3 regions of the Arthrobacter sp. WCS2018Hpa-7 genome follow, and region 2 is predicted to be linked to each of the others. Evidence: predicted binding sites of a transcription regulator. Region 2 holds the regulator's gene; each other region holds the start of a gene.
What was found. Region 2 encodes Rex, which represses fermentation and respiration genes when NADH is low (regulators of the CRP and FNR family bind a similar motif). Its sites were predicted from a motif close to CTTGTGAANNNNTTCACAAG; they were not measured.

Region 1 (4,656 bases), on a different contig from region 2:
CCGCCCAGCACCACTCTGTCCTTCGGCCCGTAAAGCCAACCGGTGGACGGGCTCCTAGCGGCCAACGCGTAGTCCTCATTGGTTGACCAGGGTTCCTGACTCAAGAATACCTCCGGGGATGTGAGAGAAGGTTCGCTTGAAGGGGCTTTTATGTGAGAGAGGGTTCGGTTGAAAGGGCGGTTATGTGAGAGACGGTTTGGGGTGCGTCCCCGCGATCTGGTTGAGCGCGACGGCCAGCGTTGGGTACTCAAAGGCGAACCCTGCGTCGAGCAACTTCCGGGGCTCCACCCATCTGCTCTTCAGCACCAGCTCCGTCTGTGTCCGGATCAGGACTGCGCCGGCCTCCAGCAGCCATGCTGGCGTCGGGATGCCAAAAGGGACACCCAGGCTCTGCCGAACCAGCGACATCAGTTCGCGGTTGTCCACGGGGTAGGGCGACGCTGCGTTCACGGGACCCGTCACTCCGGCATCCGCGTGGATAAACACCACCGCACGGAACAAGTCCTCGACATGGATCCAGCTGAACTTCTGGGTGCCCGGGCCCATGTGACCACCTAAGCCAAGCCTGGCCAGGTTCCGGAGGGGGCTCATGACGCCACCGGCCCCCAACACGATCGCAATGCGCAGCGGCACCTTCCGCGTAACCGGAACAGCAGCCGCCGTTAACTCGTCCTCCCAAGCGCGGGCCACATCCACGGAGAACCCGCTGCCAAGTTCGCCCGAAACCTCTGATTGTGGGTGATCTTCCGCGTGCCTGTAGATGGTTCCAGTACTCGAGTTGATCCACGTCCGGGGCGGTTCGGCGCACGCAGCAACAGCTTGAGCCAGCGTCCGCGTGGTCAAGACCCGGGAGTCCATGATCTCGCGCCGGTGCTTCTCGTCGTAGCGGCAATTCACAGACCGTCCGGCGAGGTTTATCAGCAGTTCGGCGCCGTCCAGCACTTTGGCGACGGCGCCGTCGTCGTCCCAACGCGCGTCAGCCGAAGCGTCCCGCCCAACCGTCTTGACCTGCCAACCTTCTTCAAGAAACCGACGCCGGAAGTAACTGCCAATGAAGCCGGTAGCGCCGGCGATCACCATTGTCCGCCGCATCACGAATCTTCCTTGACGGTGCGCACGAGTCCCAGGACGTCGTCGAACACCTTGCTGACACCCGGAATCTTCGCCAGTGACAGGCCGCGCGCCACCAGCGGGGCCGCGCCGTTGATCAGTTTCCGCGTACGCCGTTGTCCCTCGGACCGGTCGTAAACCCAGAACAGCGCGACGCCCATGTACGCCAGCCACAGCAGCTCTGGCAGATCCCCGCGCAGCTTCTTCGCGACGGCGGGGGAGGAACCTTCGACGGCGGACCGGAAGATCGCGAGCGACGCCTCGCGGGCGGCGGTGGACGCTTCGCCGAACGGGTTGACGGGCGACGACGGCCGGATCGCCGTGGCAATGAAATCGGAACCGAACTGGTGGTACGGCGCCATGACGTCGATTCCGGTGTGCAGCACTGCTTTCAGGCGCCCTGCGAGATCCTGGACGTTTTCGAGCGCCTGCGCCGCCACCACGGCGTGTTCGTCCTGCACCTGGATGTACAGCTCCTGGACCAGCTCGTCCTTGGATGCGAAGTAGTAGTAGGCGTTCCCGACGGAGACCCCCGCTTCCTGGGCAATGGCTCGCATGGTGGTCTTCTCGAAGCCGATTTCGCGGAACATCTTCAGCGCCACATCGGCCACCAATTGGCGGGTCTGCTCACTCTTTTGTGCCATGGTGCCGCTCCTCAAGCGAAGTTTTGAACGTGTTCAAGAACGAGTATGGCACATTTCTGAACGTGTTCAAAAGTGGCAGTTAGTGAGCGTTGGGTTCAAGCGCTGGGGATGTGATCGAGCGTTTGGTTCAAGCACGTGGGAGGTGAGAGAGGGCTGCTCGGAAGGGCGTGGGATGTGAGTGAGCGTTGGGGTGAAGGGGTGGGAGAATGGAATCGGTGCCGGGCCGGATGCCCCACCAACCACAGTGCTAATACAGCGGGGCACCACAACAAAGGAGCCTGCGCGAACCACTACGAAATGGATGACCCATGCCCTCGCCCTCAGGCTCCAGTACTTTGAGCAAGCCCGCGCCGCGCTTCGCGTCGATCGGCTCCCCGTATTTCGGCATCATGCTGGCCATCATGGCCGTGGTGCTGATCCTGTCCAACATCGGCGCGTCCAAGGGCGTAGTGTTCGGACCGATCATCACTGACGGCGGGTTCTTCCTGTTCCCGATCGCCTACATCCTGGGCGACGTGATGAGCGAGGTCTACGGCTTCAAAGTTGCACGCAAAGCGATCATTACCTCGTTCGCGCTCTCGGTGTTTGCATCCCTCTGCTACTGGATCATCATTGTGCTTCCCGGCTTCAGCGACGAGTACGGCACAAGCAAGCAGGCCGCCATCGAAGGCGCGCTTGGACCAGTGCCGCAGATCGTTCTCGCCTCGCTGCTTGCGTTCCTTGCCGGACAGACCATCAACTCCTGGATCCTCGTGAGGATGAAGGCCCTCACCGGCGAAAAAAGCCTGTGGGCACGACTGATGGGCTCCTCCGTGGTGGGCGAACTGGTGGACACCCTGATCTTCTGCAGCATCGCGGCGTCGGTCATCGGCATCACGGACTTCGGCTCATTCCTGAACTACGCCCTGGCCGGCTTCGTCTACAAGACGGCCGTGGAGTTCCTTTTCGTACCCGTCACCGTACTGGTGGTCGGCTGGATCAAGAAGCGCGAGCCGAGCTACGGGGTAGCGGCAGCCTAGTCTGCAACGGGAGCCCATCTCGATGGCTCGCTGCGCATTAGACGGTTCCTACCATCGAATGCGCAGCGAACCATCGAAACGGCCGAGCCGTCAGGAGTAGTACCGGCCCAACGTCTCCGCCTTGAACTCGAAGAAGTCCCCGGATTCGATGGCCAACCGGGCATCGTCCACCATCTTCACCACGAAGCGCTCGTTGTGGATGGAAATCAGCGTCGCCGAGAGCATTTCCTTGGCCTTGAACAGGTGGTGGATGTAGGCCCGTGAGTAGTTCACGCACGTGTAGCAGTCGCAGCCATCCTGCAACGGCCCGAAGTCCGTCTTGTAGCGAGCCCCGGACAGGTTGAACCGGCCAAACGGTGTGTAGAACGCCGAGTTTCGGGCAACCCGGGTGGGCGAGACACAGTCAAAGGTGTCGGCGCCGTTCTCGATGGCCGTGAAGATGTCGTCCGGCTCTGAGATCCCCAGGAGGTGCCGCGGCTTGTTTTCGGGCAGCTCTTCATTGCACCAGCGCACGATGGTGCCCAGGTTTTCCTTCTCCAACGCACCGCCGATCCCGTACCCGTCAAACGGCATGGCGCCCAGGTCCTGGCAGGCCTTCCGGCGCAGGTCCTCATATTGCGCACCCTGGATCACGCCGAACAATGCCTGGTACGGCTTGCCCTCGCGCGAAGAAGTCAACGACGCGTGTTCCTCCAGGCAACGCAGCGCCCACAGCCGCGTCCGTTCCAGCGACTCCTCCTGGTAGGCCCGGGAGTTCTGCAGCGTGGTGAGCTCATCGAAGGCGAACATGATGTCCGCACCGATCTGGTGCTGGACCTGCATGGAGATCTCGGGGGAGAAACGGTGCCGGTCCCCGTTCAGGTGCGATTTGAACCAAACTCCGTCGTCATCAATGTGCGCCAGCCGTTCCTTGCCCGGGGCCACGGCGTCATCCGGGCCGGAGCTGTCCACGTTCTTCATGTCGATGACCTTCTTGAACCCCGAGCCCAGGCTCATCACCTGGAATCCCCCGGAGTCAGTAAAAGTAGGCCCGGACCAATTCATGAACGCGCCCAGCCCACCGGCAGCGTCCAGAATTTCGGGCCCCGGCTGCAGATACAGGTGGTATGCGTTGGCCAGCACAGCCTGCGCGCCGAGTTCGGAGATGGACTCCGGCAGGACTGCCTTTACCGTTGCTTTGGTCCCGACGGCGATGAACGCGGGCGTCTGGATGGTCCCATGCGGCGTGGTGATGGTTCCGGTCCGGCCCAGGAAAGCGCCGCCGTTGGCCTCTACTTGAGCGTCCGACGGCGGGCACGTTTCAGTCAGGCGCTTGCCCACCGAAAAGGAGAACTCGGATTGCCGCGAGGACAATCCTGGCACGTCAGGCAGGGCGGGAGCAGGGGAAGATACAGGGGCTGATGAGGAAGCTGGCACGCTACCAAGTGTGCCAGCTTTACGGTGAGTAACCCGCCGAAAAACCCCTACGACCCGTAGCTCTCAGCCTTCCAGTTGTCCCACGATGACCGGATGTCTGCCAAGGTGTGGGCCCCCAGATCGTAGGTGGAGGCAATCACCATAGAGCCGCCGTCGGGCCTTTTTTCGGGAATCGGCAGCTGCTCAGCCACAATCAGCAGCCCGTCCCCATGCTCGGCGTAGCTGTGCACGGTGAGTCCTACCTGGTGCCGGCTCTTGAACCAGACCTTTCCGGAGATCTTCTCGCCTGTGGAAAGCGTGAGCGAGTACTCCTCCCCAACGGGCGGCAAATCCCCGAGCCCCAGCTTTTCAATCGCCGGTCCGCCCTTGCCCGGAAGCGAAATGAAGTGCGTCCGCCGGTGCCCATGCGGGTGCCGTTCCAAGGCGAAGCGCAGTTGATGCAGGAAGGTGAGCCAGCCCTGGGTGAT
Region 2 (4,656 bases):
CAATGGGCTCAACCAGGCAAGCACGCACTACCTACCAATCGATATAGGAGCAACACCATGATGACTCTCCCCGCTACCGTCACCACCGGCACCTGGGCCCTCGACGCTTCCCACAGCGAGATCGGCTTCACCGTCCGCCACGCAGGAATCAGCAAGGTCCGCGGCCAGTTCAAGGACGCTTCGGCCACCCTTGAGGTTGGCGAAGCCCTGACCGACTCCAAGGTCACCGCCACCATCCAGACCGCCAGCTTCGACTCCGGCGACGTCAACCGCGACGGCCACGTCAAGGGCGAAGACTTCTTCGACGTGGAGAAGTTCCCGGAAATCACGTTCGTATCCCGGCACGTCAAGGCCAACGGCAACAGCTTCGACCTCGTGGGCGATCTCACAATCAAGGGCGTGACCAAGGAAGTTTCCATCGAGACCGAATTCAATGGCGTCGCAGTGGATCCCTTCGGCAACACCCGCGCCGGCGTTTCCGGCGAAACCACCATCAGCCGTAAGGACTTCGGCCTCACCTGGAACGCCGTCCTCGAAGCCGGTGGCGTGCTGGTCAGCGACAAGGTTGTCATCAACCTGGAACTCGCCTTCATCGCACCGGCCGCCGCATAGTCCCTCCACCCCGGCCCCGGCGCACGGGTCCCGCCCTTGTTCGCCATCCACACCGCACTTCGCAGAGGATGGCCAACAAGACGCGGATCCGTAGCCAGGCAAGCCAAACGGCGCCCTGCACAGTTCACGCTGTGGGGGCGCCGTTTCGCATATCCGGAAGTCACCCCGCAATTGTTCGGCAAACAGCCTGTATTTACCTGCGAGTTGGCTCCGAAGTTCCTATGCAACCTTCAACCTGCGGTCTACAGTGATGCCATGAGTACCCCAGACGAAGCACCACAGCCACAGCAGCCCGGCTCCCAGCCTCCGCAGCCCGGCAATGTTCCTCCTGCGGGTTACCAGCCACCCCAGGGTTACCAGCCGCCGTCGCAACCGGGCCAATATTCACAGCCCGGCCCGGCACAGCCCGGCCCGCCACAGGCAGGCCCTGGACAGCCTGGTTTCCACTTTGAAATGCCCACCGACGGGCCCCGGAACTTCAACGACGTCATGCCCCAGGGCGGATTCTCCGGGATGTTCAAGACCCAGGGCCTCCCCACCGAGCTGAAGGTTTCCTACTTCATCTGGGTGATCTCCGGACTCCTGGGCCTGTTGTTCGGGTTGATCGGATTCTTCGCGATCATCGCCCTCTTTGCGTTCGCCCCGGGCGTTGCAGCAATCCTGCTGATCATCCTCATCCTCACCCTGGCCGTAGCAGCCGCACAGGTGGTCCTGGCGATGAAGATGAAGGAAGGGAAAGAGTGGGCCCGCCTCGCACTCACCATCGTGGCCGGTATCTCCTTGCTCCTCACCATCTTCAGTGCAGCCAGTGCCGGCGGCTCCAGCACGGGCCTCGGCAGCAACTGGTTCGGCTTCCTCGTCAGTGCTGTAGCAGTGGTCCTGATGTGGCTCCCGAACTCACAACTCTGGTTCAAGGCAGTCAAGGGTCACGCTTAACGCTGACGCAACGGCCGCCGTCGTGCCTTATCGGCGGTAATGCAGGCTGAAGGCCGCGGTAAATCCTCCGGGATTGCCGCGGCCTTCATCATGAAGGCGTAAGCCAACATGATGATTTTTGCTGCGAGCAGGAAATACCTGCGTGGGATCATCTGCAGCGTCAGACCCGGGAGGTACGGTGGAAGCAGAACCACGCTGGGGGCAGGGTCATTTTGCTGATCCCGGCGGCCGCACCCGCAGTCGAACAAGCAAAGGAATGCCATGAGCAACCCTCCCTACCCGCCGTCAAACCCGGGCGATGCCAACCAGCCCGAGCAGCCGGGCACCCAGCCGGCAGCTCCCGCCGCGCCGCAGTATGGCCAGCAGAGTCCCGCTGCGCCGCAGTACGGCCAGCAGAACCCCGCCGCACCGCAGTACGGCCAGCAGAACCCCGCTGCACCGCAGTACGGCCAGCCCGCCGCGCCGCAGTATGGCCAGCAGGGCCCCGCTGCGCCGCAGTACGGCCAGGACACCAACTGGCCCAGCCAGCAGCCCGGTCCCACCGCTGTGCCGCCCATGGTCAACTACGCCTTCTGGATGATCGTAGCGGCCGGCGTTCTTTCCGCCATCAGCTCACTCCTGTTGGCCACCACCGGTGCCGACGCGTTCATCAACGCCATGAACCAGCAGGCAAGCCAGCAGGGCACAGACCTCCCCGAAGGGTCCATGGAAGGCATGCGCGGTGTGATCGGCATCAGCGCCGTCATCGGTGCGGTTGTGGCCCTCGGCCTCTACGCCCTGGTCGCTTTCCCGGTCCGCAAGGGCAAGAACTGGGCACGGATCCTGGGTACCGTGTTCGCCGCCATCTCCGTCCTGGGCCTCACCAGCCTGTTCCAGTTCGGTGCCACCTACGGCATCCTGCAGCTCATCGTGATCCTGCTGGGAGTCGCGGCGATCGTCATGCTGTACCTGCCGGCGTCGGCCCCGTACTTCCGCAAGGCGCAGCCTTTCGGCACCCCGTACCAGAACCCGTACGGCCGCTAAACACGCAGAGTTTCAGACGCTGCAAGCGCGGGCGCGGACCCGGCGAAGGCTAAACAGCCTGGCCCGGTGTCTGCGCCCGTTGTGCGTGATACGCCAAAATCTGGAGTTCAGTGGCCATGTCCACCTTGCGGAGGTTCACATGCGGAGGGACCTGCAACAGCACCGGCGCAAAGCTGAGGATGCTCCGGATCCCGGCGGCAATCACGCGGTCGCACACAGCCTGGGCTACCGTGGCAGGCAGCGCCAGCACCACCATGTTGGTGTGGGTGCGTTCCAGGACCCGCTCGAGCTCCGCGGAGTCGCTGACGCGCAGCCAGCCCACTTCGTTGCCGATCACCATGGGGTCGGCGTCGAAAATGGCTACGACGTCGAAGCCACGGGACTCAAAGCCGCCGTACCGGGCCAGTGCCTTGCCGAGGTTACCGGCACCCACAATGGCGACTTTCCAGTCATGCGTCAGGCCCAGGGCAGCAGCAATGTGGCGGCTCAAATACTGGACTTCATAGCCGACACCGCGCGTCCCATACGAGCCCACGTAGGAAAGGTCCTTACGGAGGGTGGACGAGCTGACGCCTGAAGCTTCGGCCAACGCTTCGGAGGAGACCCGCTCCACGCCTTCGGCCAACAGGGAGTTGAGCGCGCGCAAATAGAGCGTCATCCGGGCCACAGCCGCGGGCGGGATCTGCTTGGCGGCAGGTTCGTTGTCCCCGGTTGCAGCCTCCGGGGACGGTTCCAGCGCAGTCACGGTATTCTCCATTGCGTCGCTTTGTTGTTCCACTCTATGACGCCCGGCCGGACTCAACAAAAGCCATTACCAACGGGTAACCCCTCAGCCTTCCAGGACCTTCTTCAGGGTCCGGGAGAGCCGTTCCTCGTCAATCTTCCAAAAGTCACGCTGGACGCCGTCCACCAGCACTACGGGAATCTCTTCCGCGAAACGGTCCTGCAGTTGGGGATCGTCGTCGATCCGTTGCTCCGTCCACTGCACGCCAAGACTTTTTGTGACACGCTCGACGGCGGCACGCGCCTCGGTGCACAGGTGGCAGTCAGCTTTGGTGAGGAGAACGACGTCGGGAATAGCCATGCCTCAAAGGTACCGGCCCCACGATCTCTCACATCCCACGCCCACCGGCCCGACCATCTCTCACATCCCACGCCCACCGGCCCGACCCCCTCTCACATCCCACGCCCATCGGCCCGACCATCTCTCACATCCCACGCCCCACCGGCCCGACACCGTGCGCCCTCGAACGCGGACCGCGGCGATTGACTAGACTCAAGGCATGCCCGAGGAGAAGAACGCCGCCGTGGTCGCAGATGCCTTGGTGCAGAAGGACAACGTGCAGAAGCGCACGGGCGAAGCAGCCTTCTTCGACGTCGACAACACCTTGATGAAGGGTGCAAGTCTCTTCCACGTAGCCCGCAAGATGTACGAACGCAAAGCTTTCACGTTGTCGCAAGCGGCCGGATTCGCCTGGAAGCAGTTCAAATTCGTCATGCGCGGCGAGAACATGGAAGACGTCCACTCGGTCCGCGACTCGGCGCTTACCCTCGCTGCCGGCATCACTGTGGACGACATCAAAGCCCTGGGCGAAGAGGTCTACGACGAAATGATCGAGTCGCGGATCTGGCCGGGGACCAAGGCACTCGCGGAACAGCACCTCAGGGTTGGCCGCAAGGTCTGGCTCGTCACGGCTACACCCATCGAGGTGGCGACGGTCATTTCCACACGACTCGGGCTGACCGGCGCCCTTGGCACGGTCGGTGAAGTGGAAGATGGCATGTACACAGGGAAACTCGTGGGCGACATCCTGCACGGACCGGCGAAAGCCGTCGCGGTCCAGCTCGTCGCCGATCGCGAGGGCCTGGATCTGGATCATTGCTGGGCGTACAGCGATTCCGCCAACGACATACCTTTGCTCACCATGGTGGGCCATCCCGTGGTGATCAATCCGGACGCCAAGTTGCGCCGTCACGCCCGCGAGAACAACTGGCCCGTGTACGACTTCCGTTCCGGTCGCCGCGCAGCAACGCTCGGGCTCAAAGCCGCCACGGTTGGCGGAGCGGTCTACGGCCTGTGGCGGG
Region 3 (4,656 bases), on a different contig from region 2:
GCACGCGTTGGAGGTCCTCGGTTGCCAGCGCGAGGAGTCCGCGCAGTTGCTCCACCCGTTGGTCCGTGACGTCGCCGGAGGCGTTGGCCGCGACAGCCTGATCCAGGAGTTTTTGGGCTTGCTTGTGATTGGCGCGGGCTACGTCCAGCGCGTGTTCAAGCGTGGTTTCATGTTCCAGGGTTGATTCGTTTTCCATGAACCCATTTTGGTCAGGTTTCCCGGCTGATACCAGTGACGCAGCCGGGAAACCTGCGGATACTTCAGAGGTCCTAGGCGCCGGCCGCTTCAAGAACGGCAATGGGAGCCACGACGTCGCGGGCAGGGAAGGACGGCGGGTTGACGCCGGCCATTTCCTCCATGACGCGGACAACCTGGCAGGAGTAGCCGAACTCGTTGTCGTACCAAACATAAAGTACGAGGTTCTTGTCGTTGGAGATCGTTGCCAGGCCGTCGACAATGCCTGCACGGCGCGAGCCGACGAAGTCTGTGGAGACAACATCGGGAGAATCGATGTAATCGATCTGCTTCCGAAGATCCGAGTGCAATGACATTTCGCGGAGGAAGTCATTCACTTCGTCCCGCGTGGTGCCCTTCTCCAGATTCAGGTTAAGAATCGCCATGGAAACATCGGGCGTGGGAACGCGGATGGCATTGCCTGTCAGCTTGCCCTGAAGTTCCGGGAGAGCCTTGGCCACGGCCTTGGCGGCACCGGTTTCTGTGATGACCATGTTCAGCGCAGCGGAACGTCCGCGGCGATCGCCCTTGTGGAAGTTGTCGATCAGGTTTTGGTCGTTGGTGAACGAGTGCACTGTTTCCACGTGGCCATGGATGATGCCGAACTTGTCGTTGATGGCCTTGAGCACGGGGGTGATGGCGTTGGTAGTGCAGGAAGCGGCAGTGACGATCTTGTCATCGTCCGCGATGTCCCGGTGGTTGATGCCGTGGACGATGTTCTTGAGGTCGCCCTTGCCGGGTGCGGTGAGCAGGACGCGGGCAGCACCCTTGCTCTGCAGGTGCTGGGAGAGACCTTCGGCATCGCGCCAGCGGCCCGTGTTGTCTACTACCAGGGCGTCCTTGATGCCGTAAGCGGTGTAGTCCACCGTGGCGGGGTTGTCCGAGTAAATGACCTGGACCTGCACGCCATTGGCGGTGATGGTGTTGGCTTCCTCATCCACGCGGATGGTGCCTTCGAAGGAACCGTGAACGGAGTCGCGGCGCAGCAGGCTGGCGCGCTTCACAAGATCGTTCTCGGCACCCTTGCGCACTACGATCGCGCGGAGTCGCAGGCCGTGGCCGCCACCAGCCTTTTCAATGAGGATGCGGGCCAAGAGGCGGCCGATGCGGCCAAAGCCGTAAAGTACGACGTCGGTGCTGGTGCGGTCGTCAGCGCCGCGCTTGCCCACGATCTCAGCAAGCTCTGCACGCAGGTACTCATCCAGGGAGGCGCCATTGCCTTCTGCCCGGTACTTCTCGGTCAAACGTGCAATGTCAATGGCTGCTGCGCCGAGTTCCAGCTCCGACAGGGCGTTCAGCAGGGGCGCGGTCTCTTCGAGCAGGAGCTCGTGGTTGCTCATCCGGCGGGCAAAGCGGTGTGCCTTGAGGATGTTCATGGTGGACTTGTTGATCAGGCTCCGGCCATGGATGCTGGTGACCACGTTGTTTTCCCGGTACAGCCGGCCGATCACCGGAATCATGGCCTCGGCGAGAGCCTCCCGGCCCATCCACTTATCAAGACAAGAATCTGACGTCTGGCTCACAGAACTACCTTCCTTGGGTCAACCACATACGTCCTCGTATGCAGATGGCAGCGGCCGCCCGGAGTAGTCCTGCGGCACATGCGCCGGCGGGCTTCGGTCCACCCACAGCGCCTTGAACGAGAGCAAAGAAAAATCCGCCGGCTGCGAACGCAGTCCCGGCGGCAGAACATCTACGTTCAGTAACCATTCTAGGGTGGAAGGAGGGGGCGTAGGCCGCCCAGCGGCGTGAAATCACTCACACGGCTGTTTGCGGCAGTCATAAATGGATGGGTCGACCGATACGCCGGGTTCTGTCATCCCCTTCCGTTACCGGAAAGGGAGTGGCGGCCATCCATCTACGAACGCCGTTGCCGACGCCCTCCAGCAGCCTACCCGGACACTCGGGCGAGCAGCCCTCAAGCGTGTCCTGTCTGGCCTTGCTCCGGGTGGGGTTTACCTAGCCTCCCCGGTCACCCAGGGAGCTGGTGGTCTCTTACACCACCGTTTCACCCTTACCTGCTGCTGCGCGATGAAATCATCACGCAGCGCAGGCGGTCTGTTCTCTGTGGCACTGGCCTGCGGGTTACCCCGAGTGGGCGTTACCCACCACCCTGCCCTACGGAGCCCGGACGTTCCTCGAGCCACTTTCGTGACGCGCGACCGCCTGGTCGACCCATCCGTTGTCCAGTCTACCGGCGTCCGGACGTGCCAAAGTCCGGCGGTAATATCGACTGGTGCTGATTCTGCTGCCGCCTTCCGAAGGCAAGACCCCCGCCCCCAAAGGTCCCGTCATCGAGTGGGAGTCGCTGAGCTTTCCGGAGCTGAATCCTTACAGGGCAAAAGTGTTCGAGGCTTTGGGCACAGTGAGCGCACACGAGGACGCACTTTCCCTGCTGGGCGTCGGCGCCTCGTTGCGGGACGACGTCGAACGTAATACCCGGCTCCATACCGAGCCGGCTGCTCCTGCGCACCAGGTGTATTCGGGGGTGCTCTACGACGCCCTGGGCTATGACAGCATGACGCCAACCCAGCGCCGCAAGGCCACTGATTCCATCCTGGTGGTATCCGCCCTCTGGGGCGCCATCGGCTTTGGCGACCACGTGCCCGCCTACCGCCTGTCCATGGGAACGGCACTGCCCGACGTCGGACGCCTCGCCTCCTACTGGAAGCCGCAACTGACCGCCGCACTCGCCTCACGTGCCGACGGCGAGCTCCTGGTGGATTGCCGCTCCAGCACCTACGCCGCCGCTTGGGCTCCCCCGGCTGCGCAGACCGTCAACGTCAACGTTTTTAACGAAGCAAACGGCAAGCGCACAGTGGTGAGCCACTTCGCCAAGCACACACGCGGCGAACTGGCGCGACACTTGCTGACCCGGCGTGGCAAGGCGCCTTCAACCCCGGGTCAGCTCCTGAAGGCTGCCAGCGAAGTCTGGACGGCGGAACTTGTTGAGGGCTCAGCCCGGAAGCCCCACGCGCTCAACATCATCCTGTCCAGCTGAGTTCGGACCGGAGAGGGTAGGACGCGGTCAGTTCCAGTCGGCCGAACGGACCAGGATGACCCCGGAGTCCGGGCAGAAGACAATATCGTCCTCTGCCGCAGCCTTGACCTCGGCGAGGTCGCCCGGGCTGAGCATCATGCCCGAGCCTTCGGATTTGCCGTGGAACAAACGGGCAGCGCCTACGCCACGCTTGGCGATGGTCTTTTCATAAATGGCCTGCAATCCGGCGTCCAGGGTGTCGGCGAATGCGGCCCGCTGTCCCCGAACCACTGTTTCTTCCGCGGCAATCTCGGCAATGGCTTCATCCAGTTCAGCGCGGATGCTGCCGAATGATCCCTGGATGTCATCAACGATCGACTGCTGGGCGGCCTGACGCTCGCGCAAGGTATCCAAGCGCTCCAGGATTTCGAGCTCCACGTCTTCAAGGTCCGAGCGACGCTTGTTCAGTGAGGCAATGTCGCTTTGGAGCGCCACCAGATCCTTGGACAGCCCGGTGCCGCTGTTGAGCCGGGTCTCGTCGCGTTCAATGCGGGTGGCTACTTGCTCCACGTCGGCTTCCGCCCGGCGAAGTTCGGCCTCGGCGTCATGGACGGCAACCTTGGCCGCCCCCAGTTCGCCGTTGGCCACGTTCAGCGCATCCGTGAGGTCCGTGATCCGGGGATCCGTCTCCAGGACTCTCCGACGGCCGGCCAGCGACTTCAGCTTGGCATCCAGCCCCTGCAGTTCAAGCAATTTCAATTGTTCTGCCGGTGCTGCTTTCGCCACGCTTACCTCCGCTTGTCGCTGCCGGGCCTGGGGATCAGTTCCGGCCGGACTGGCCCCATTCTGTTGAGGCTGTCCGTATCCTTCTAGACTCTAGTCCCCGCCGGGAGTGAGTATGAAGTCCCACGGATCGCTGTTGGTGCTGCTGACACGGATTTCGACGTCGTAGCCCTGGTCCGCGAGCACGTTGCCCAGCGCTTCGGCGGCGGCTGGCAGCCACAGCCATTCGCTGGCAAAGTGTGAAACGTCGATCAGGTATGGTCGGCCATTGCTTGCACCCTCACGGGCTTCGGAGGCAGGGTGGTGGCGCATGTCAGCGGTCACGTAGACGTCCGCGTGGCTGGCCCGAACCGCATCAAACAAGCTGTCGCCGGCGCCACCGCAGACAGCAACCCTCCGCACCAGTCCGTCCTTGTCGCCGGCAACCCGGACACCGCCGGCCACCGCCGGAAGCATTTCGAAGACCCTCGCCGCGAAATCACCGAGCGTGATGAGTTCCGGGAGGTCACCCACACGGCCGATGCCCTCTTCCGGCAAGCCGTTGGCAGCGGGAGTCAGCGGCTCCACGTTTTCCAGTCCAAAGGCGTCAGCCAGGACGTCGGAGACTCCCCCGACAGCGGAGTCACCGTTGGTGTGGACGGTCAGGAGTCCGGTTCCGG

Region 1: a site for Rex is predicted at 1,808-1,827, ahead of RQH14_RS15765 (queuosine precursor transporter). Genes of this name have one in related genera too.
Region 3: a site for Rex is predicted at 1,980-1,999, ahead of RQH14_RS09690 (glyceraldehyde-3-phosphate dehydrogenase). Genes of this name have one in related genera too.

The regions. Positions count from the first base shown of each region.
Region 1 covers NZ_JAVTJB010000015.1:26,416-31,071, forward strand. Annotated here, with positions in the region: gene RQH14_RS15750 (hypothetical protein) at 1-104, opposite strand, end outside; gene RQH14_RS15755 (TIGR01777 family oxidoreductase) at 181-1,095, opposite strand; gene RQH14_RS15760 (TetR family transcriptional regulator) at 1,092-1,754, opposite strand; gene RQH14_RS15765 (queuosine precursor transporter) at 2,063-2,773, shown strand; gene tgt (tRNA guanosine(34) transglycosylase Tgt) at 2,864-4,189, opposite strand; gene RQH14_RS15775 (SRPBCC domain-containing protein) at 4,237-4,656, opposite strand, start outside.
Region 2 covers NZ_JAVTJB010000014.1:23,561-28,216, forward strand. Annotated here, with positions in the region: gene RQH14_RS15165 (YceI family protein) at 61-612, shown strand; gene RQH14_RS15170 (hypothetical protein) at 868-1,548, shown strand; gene RQH14_RS15175 (hypothetical protein) at 1,810-2,571, shown strand; gene RQH14_RS15180 (redox-sensing transcriptional repressor Rex) at 2,621-3,328, opposite strand; gene RQH14_RS15185 (glutaredoxin family protein) at 3,401-3,655, opposite strand; gene RQH14_RS15190 (HAD-IB family hydrolase) at 3,855-4,656, shown strand, end outside.
Region 3 covers NZ_JAVTJB010000006.1:230,929-235,584, forward strand. Annotated here, with positions in the region: gene RQH14_RS09685 (hypothetical protein) at 1-196, opposite strand, end outside; gene RQH14_RS09690 (glyceraldehyde-3-phosphate dehydrogenase) at 270-1,757, opposite strand; RNA gene rnpB (RNase P RNA component class A) at 2,021-2,412, opposite strand; gene RQH14_RS09700 (peroxide stress protein YaaA) at 2,471-3,235, shown strand; gene RQH14_RS09705 (C4-type zinc ribbon domain-containing protein) at 3,263-4,000, opposite strand; gene RQH14_RS09710 (Nif3-like dinuclear metal center hexameric protein) at 4,091-4,656, opposite strand, start outside.